2 regions of the Pantoea sp. CCBC3-3-1 genome follow, and region 1 is predicted to be linked to the other one. Evidence: predicted binding sites of a transcription regulator. Region 1 holds the regulator's gene; the other holds the start of a gene.
What was found. Region 1 encodes CRP, which controls carbon source genes, mostly activating them, when cyclic AMP is high. Its sites were predicted from a motif close to ATGTGANNNNNNTCACAT; they were not measured.
Positions count from the first base shown of each region.

Region 2: EHV07_RS03975 (iron-containing alcohol dehydrogenase) is a predicted target of CRP. The motif match lies at 1,301-1,318, and genes of this name have one in related genera.

Region 1 covers NZ_CP034363.1:4,545,879-4,549,294, forward strand. The annotation lists gene EHV07_RS21375 (phosphoribulokinase) at 33-902, shown strand; gene EHV07_RS21380 (OsmC family protein) at 919-1,323, opposite strand; gene crp (cAMP-activated global transcriptional regulator CRP) at 1,633-2,265, shown strand; gene EHV07_RS21390 (YccS/YhfK family putative transporter) at 2,324-3,416, shown strand, end outside.
Region 2 covers NZ_CP034363.1:886,764-890,179, reverse strand. The annotation lists gene EHV07_RS03980 (four-carbon acid sugar kinase family protein) at 1-1,226, opposite strand, end outside; gene EHV07_RS03975 (iron-containing alcohol dehydrogenase) at 1,429-2,571, shown strand; gene EHV07_RS03970 (dihydrodipicolinate synthase family protein) at 2,586-3,416, shown strand, end outside.

The sequences.
Region 1 (3,416 bases):
GATCGCCATGACCTTTTCAGAGAGCGCTAAGTATGTCAGCCAAACATCCCGTGATTGCCGTCACCGGCTCCAGCGGCGCAGGAACCACCACCACCAGCCTGGCCTTTCGCAAAATCTTTCAGCAGCTGAACCTGCACGCCGCGGAGGTTGAAGGCGACAGCTTTCACCGCTTTACCCGGCCGGAAATGGATATGGCAATCCGTAAAGCACGCGATATGGGCCGCCATATCAGCTACTTTGGACCCGAGGCCAATGACTTTGCGCTGCTGGAACATACCTTCGTTGAATACGGGCTGACCGGCAGCGGCAAATCGCGCAAATATCTGCACACTTATGATGAGGCGGTGCCGTGGAACCAGGTGCCGGGAACCTTCACCCCCTGGCAACCGCTACCCGAACCGACAGACGTCCTGTTTTACGAAGGTCTGCACGGCGGCGTCGTTACGCCGCAGAATAACGTGGCGCAAAATGTCGATCTGCTGGTCGGCGTGGTGCCGATCGTTAACCTGGAATGGATACAGAAGCTGGTTCGTGATACCAGCGAGCGTGGGCACTCTCGCGAAGCGGTCATGGATTCCGTCGTGCGCTCAATGGAAGACTACATCAACTTTATTACGCCGCAGTTTTCCCGCACCCACATTAATTTTCAGCGCGTACCCACTGTTGATACCTCAAATCCCTTTGCGGCTCGCGGCATTCCCTCGCTGGATGAAAGCTTTGTGGTTATTCATTTCCAGGCGCTGGAGGATATCGACTTTCCCTATCTGCTGAGCATGCTGCAAGGCTCTTTCATTTCCCATATCAACACGCTGGTGGTGCCGGGCGGCAAAATGGGGCTGGCGATGGAACTGATAATGGGACCCCTGGTGAAGCGACTGATCGAGGGCAAAAAGATCGAGTAGCGGCGTTTCCCGCTCGCTACTGTGCAACGATAGAAAAGCTGTGGGTCAGCTTCACGCCCTTCCCCAGCATCAGCGCGACCGGACAATATTTTTCTGCGGAGAGCTGGACCGCGCGAGCAACGATTTTTTCCTCCAGCGCCTTTCCGCTAACGATAAAATGCAGATTAATATGCGTAAATATACGCGGCGCCGCCTCACGCCGCTCTGACGTCAGTTTGACCTCGCAATCCCTGACGTCGTGACGTCCTTTTTGCAGAATAGAAACGACATCTATCGCGCTGCATCCTCCGGCCGCCATGAGCAACATTTCCATTGGGCTGGGTGCTTTATCACCGGCGTTACCATCCATTAAAACCTGATGACCGGATGAGGATTCTCCCAAAAAGGTCAGCCCTTCCACCCATTTGATACGTGCCTGCATAACAAACTCCTCTAATTCATTCAGTTATCTTACCTTCAGGTCCGGACAACAAAAACGGCAATGCGACATAAATAGCACTATGCTGAAGCGAGACAACAGAAGACACCCATGCAAAGCTGTGCTACAAACAAAGCTGTAATAATTTCGTCAGTACTCTACATACAAGACGAAAAGGGACGACATAACGAGCCAGGCTTTCAACAGAAGCCCGAATAAATTTCCTTGATGGGAAACGCTTGACCATTTCAACGCCTGACAGGGAACTCTGCCCCTGTATTTAGGCACGATAACAACAGAGGATAACAGCGAATGGTTCTCGGCAAACCGCAAACAGACCCGACACTTGAATGGTTCCTGTCACATTGCCATATTCACAAGTATCCATCCAAAAGCACGCTGATTCATCAGGGTGAAAAAGCGGAAACGCTTTACTACATCGTTAAAGGCGCGGTAGCCGTATTGATCAAGGATGAAGAAGGTAAAGAGATGATCCTCTCTTACCTCAATCAGGGCGATTTTATTGGTGAGCTTGGCCTGTTTGAAGAAGGTCAGGAACGCAGCGCCTGGGTGCGAGCGAAAACGGCCTGCGAAGTGGCTGAAATTTCCTATAAAAAATTTCGCCAGCTGATTCAGGTCAACCCTGACATCCTGATGCGTCTTTCATCACAGATGGCGCGCCGCCTGCAGGTGACGTCTGAGAAAGTCGGCAATTTAGCTTTCCTCGATGTGACAGGTCGCATCGCGCAAACCTTGTTAAACCTGGCTAAACAGCCGGATGCCATGACTCACCCGGACGGGATGCAGATTAAAATCACCCGCCAGGAGATCGGCCAGATTGTTGGCTGCTCGCGTGAAACCGTAGGTCGCATTCTGAAAATGCTGGAAGATCAGAACCTGATCTCCGCGCATGGTAAAACCATCGTAGTTTACGGCACTCGCTAACCGGCTCTGAATCCACGGCGCAACGCCTCTGTTGCGCCTTTTTTATTGGTATACAGTGATGTGGCGTCGAATTATCTATCATCCCGAGGTCAACTACGCGCTGCGTCAGACGCTGGTGCTCTGTTTACCGGTCGCTATTGGATGGCTGCTGGGTGACCTGCAAAAAGGACTGCTGTTTTCTCTTGTGCCGGCCTGCTGCAACATTGCCGGTCTCGATACCCCGCATAAGCGCTTTTTCAAGCGGCTGATGGTTGGCGGCGGCCTGTTCGCACTGAGCAGTTTTCTGGTCCAGTATTTAGGCAATCATGCCATTCCCCTGCCTGCCATTCTGTTTGCAATGGCTCTGCTGCTGGGCGTGACGGGCGAAATCAGCCCGCTGCATGGTCGTTTGCTCCCCAGCTCGCTGATTGCCGGTATTTTTACCCTCAGCCTGGCGGGAAGAATGCCCATTTGGGAACCGCCGCTGCTCTATATCCTTGGCACAGTTTGGTATGGCGCATTTAACTGGTTCTGGTTCTGGCTGTGGAAAGAGCAACCGATGCGCGAAACGCTCAGCCTGTTATACCGCGAGCTGGCGGGCTACTGCGAAGCGAAATATACCCTGCTGACCCGCCTTAGCGACCCGGAGAAATCGCTGCCGCCATTACTGGCCCGCCAGCAAAAAGCGGTCGACCTGATTACCAACTGCTATCAGCAAATGCATATGCTGGCAGCCAGCAACGATAATCACCACAAGCGATTGACGCGCGCCTTTCAGGTAGCGCTGGATTTGCAGGAGCACATCTCCGTGAGTCTGCATCAGCCGGAAGAAGTGCAAAAGCTGGTGGAGAAAAGCCATGCCGAGGCGGTGATCCGCTGGAATGCTCAGACTATCGCGGCCCGGTTGCGGCAGCTGGCCGACGACATTCTTTATCACAAGCTCTCCGAGCGCTTCTCCATGGATAAGCAGCTTGGGGCATTAGAAAAAATTGCCCGCCAGCATCCTGATAACCCGGTTGGAACGTTCTGCTCTTACCATTTCAGCCGTATCGCTCGCGTTCTGCGCACGCAGCGTCCCCTTTATCAACGCGACTTGATGGCCGATCGCCAGCGCCGCTTACCGCTGCTGCCAGCAATCAAAAACTATTTATCGCTCAAGTCGACTGCGCTAC
Region 2 (3,416 bases), 1.3 Mb from region 1:
ACCGCTATCGCCACGTCGCCGCCCGAAAGATACAGCCCGGCGGGCGTCGCCTCGCTCAGAATGTCACCTGTCAGTTCTGCCAGAAAAAGGCAGATGCTTTCGCCAAGCTGCTGGCGAGAGAGATCGTATCGTTCGCACAAGGCGGTAATGGCCCGACGCTGATCGGCCTGCTGACAGGTGCGGATGACGCAGTGTCGTCCTTGCAGCAAAGCCTGCCGTGCCGTTTGTAACCACTTATCGCTGTCCTGCCAGCCGGTAAACAGCTGGGTGATATCAACGTCAATCAGGCAGAGCGGCTTATGTTGCTGGAGTTGGGTTAGCTGGCGCTGGGTGATTTCGCTCATTGAGCCAACAACGGCCAGCACGGGTCTGAACTGCGAGGCTCTGCCGTGCGCGGTGGCTGCAACGGTTTCGGTTTCGGCTTCGGCTTCGGTTTCGGTTTCGGTTTCGGTTTCGGTTTCGATTTCGGCATAGCTGGCGTCGCCGTTGTCCGTGGAGCACAACCCTGCCCTGGCGGTTTGCGCCAGCAGGTTTCCCAACGCGTCACTGAGACCGGCTGCGCCCGCCAGCAGCGGTCGCTGAGCCAGCTGCGAAGCCGCTCGCATAATGCGCTGCAAATCGTCATCGGTTTCTGCATCAACCACGATCAGCAACTGCCCCTGGTCGATGGCCGCATGGATCCTTTCAACGAGATCCGCTTCGCGTACCGCAGATAAGGGAATGAGTCCGACAGGCAGCGAGCTTTGTTCTTTCAGCCGCAGCAGCACGCTGGCTTGCGTAACGGGCGTTTTTGGATCGCTGGCATATTCGGTTGTCGTTAACAGCTGCTCGTGAATAAAACAGCAGCCTTCCCGCGTGACGCGGCCCAGCGTCGGTACCGCTGGCGCGATTAGCGCGGCCGGTGCGCCGCTTGCCAGCAGCGCCGCCTCAATTTCCGCCCCGGGATTTCCACGCAGCGTCGAATCCATTTTCTTAAAAACCCAGCCGCTGGCCGCAATGTCTGCATGGCTGTGGATTGCCGCCGTCGCAAGGCGGGCGGCCAGTCCGGCGCTGACCGCACGACTGTCGGTGTTGATGACGTGAACATCGGCGTCCTGATCCCGTCGTGCATTGAACAGCACATTGACCCGCGCACCGGCTCTGGCCAACCCGCTGCCGGCATCATTGGCACCGGTAAAGTCATCAGCGATCACCAATACCGGCGTTTTCCACTGCAAGCGCGTCATCTTTTCTCCTGGCTAAAAGAACGGAAGCGGTTCGCTTCGACCGGTAATGATTATATTCAATCATGATTGATTATATGTGAGCACGATCAAATTAATCAAAATCAATTTGCCCTATAAAATTAGCCACCACTCGCTCACAGTCGTGAGTAAATGACTAATTAAAATCACTCGCGACAGCGCGGGCAGAAACAGGGTAAGGCGAATGAATATCAACAGCACCGTAATCAGTGGAACCCTTCATGACATTGGCTATCTGCTGCATGACTGCCAGCACGTGCTGCTGGTAACGGATAAAAATATTGCGGGGATTGCAGCGGTACAAACGCTGATTAAACACATTGCCAGTAAGGTACCGACCGTCAACATCATCGATTCGGTGCCGCCGGAACCAAGCCAGCATGACGTGGCGGCGATTGTTGCACCGCTGGCTATCAAGGGCATCGACAGGGTTATTGGTATTGGCGGCGGCAGCGTGCTGGACGTCGCTAAACTGCTCTCCGTGCTCTGTGTGGAAGATGCGCCGTCGCTGGACGCGCTGCTTCAGGGCGAAAAACCGCAGCGCCGCATCGCCTCATTGCTGATCCCAACCACTGCGGGCACCGGTTCAGAAGCCACGCCAAACGCCATCCTGGCGATCCCGGAAAAAGAGACCAAGGTCGGTATTATTTCGCCGGTGATGCTGCCGGACTATGTGGTGCTGGCGCCTGAACTGACCATCAGCATGCCCGCGCACATCGCCTCCTCTACGGGAATCGATGCGCTGTGTCATCTGATTGAGTGCTTCACGGCAACCGTAGCGAATCCGGTCAGCGATAACTATGCGCTGATCGGCCTGAAAAAGCTGTTTGCCAGCCTGGAAAAAACGCTGGCCGAACCCGACAACCTCGCGGCTCGTCTCGATATGCTTTGGGCCTCTTATTACGGCGGCGCGGCGATTGCGCATGCCGGGACGCATCTGGTGCATGCCATGTCTTATCCGCTGGGCGGCAAATATCACCTTCCCCACGGCGTGGCGAACGCCATCCTGCTCGCACCCTGTATGCGCTTTGTGCGCCCGGCGGCAGTCAGTAAATTCGCTCAGGCGTATGACCTGCTGCCAGATGCCGACTTTACGCTTAGCGAAGAAGAGAAATCTTTCGCGCTGGTCGATTACTTCGCCGCGCTGGTCAAACGCCTCAAGCTGCCCGCCAGCCTCGATGAGCTGGGCATTAATGCCGACCATCTTCCCTATCTGGTGGAGGCTGCGCTGGACGTACAGCGCCTGATGAAAAACGTTCCTGCTCCCGTCAGCGCCAGCGACGTTCGCAACGTCTATCTGACGCTGTTTCCGGCACTGAATCATTAATGACAACCGAGGATATGATGAAAAAAATTACCGGTGTATTAACCGCCATCGTGACGCCTTTTACCCGCGACGGCGACTACTTTGAGCGCGCGATGCGCGAGCAGATCCGCCGTCAGCTGGCGGCGGGCAACGGTATCTTCTGTGGCGGTACCAACGGCGAATTTTTCGTGCTCAACGAGCAGGAGAAGCTGGCGGTGACCCAAACCTGCGTGGACGAAGTAGCAGGCAAAGCGCATGTGGTGGCCCACGTCGGCGAAATCTCTACTCGCGAAACAATCCGGCTTGGCAAACAGGTCGCGGCCCTCGGCGTGGATGCTGTTTCGGTGATCACGCCTTACTTTGTGCCGCTGAAGCAGGCGGAACTGATCGTCCACTACGAAGCCGTGGCGGATGCACTCGACGTGCCGGTTTTCCTCTACAACATCCCGGCGCGTACCGGCAATACGTTGCAACCGGAAACCGTCCGCAAACTGGCCGCTCACCCGAATATCATTGGTATTAAAGACAGCGCGGGCAGCTATGAAAGCCTGAGCGGTTTTCTACAGGCGGCAGAAGGCCAGCAAAACTTTGACGTGCTGAACGGACCTGACTCGCTGATCCATCAGGGTTTTGTCGACGGCTGCTCCGCCTGTATTTCCGGGCTGGCAAACGTCGCGCCGAAAGAGATCAACGCTATCTGGGCGCGTTTCTATGCTGGTGATATCGACGGTTCGCGCAAGGCACAGGAAAACGTCACCGGCCTGCGCACCGATCTCTACAGCGTGGCCTTCTCGCCCGCCGCCGTGAAAAAAGCCGTGGCGCTGATGGGCTATGACGTGGGTGAAAGCCGCTATGCCGTACGCTTC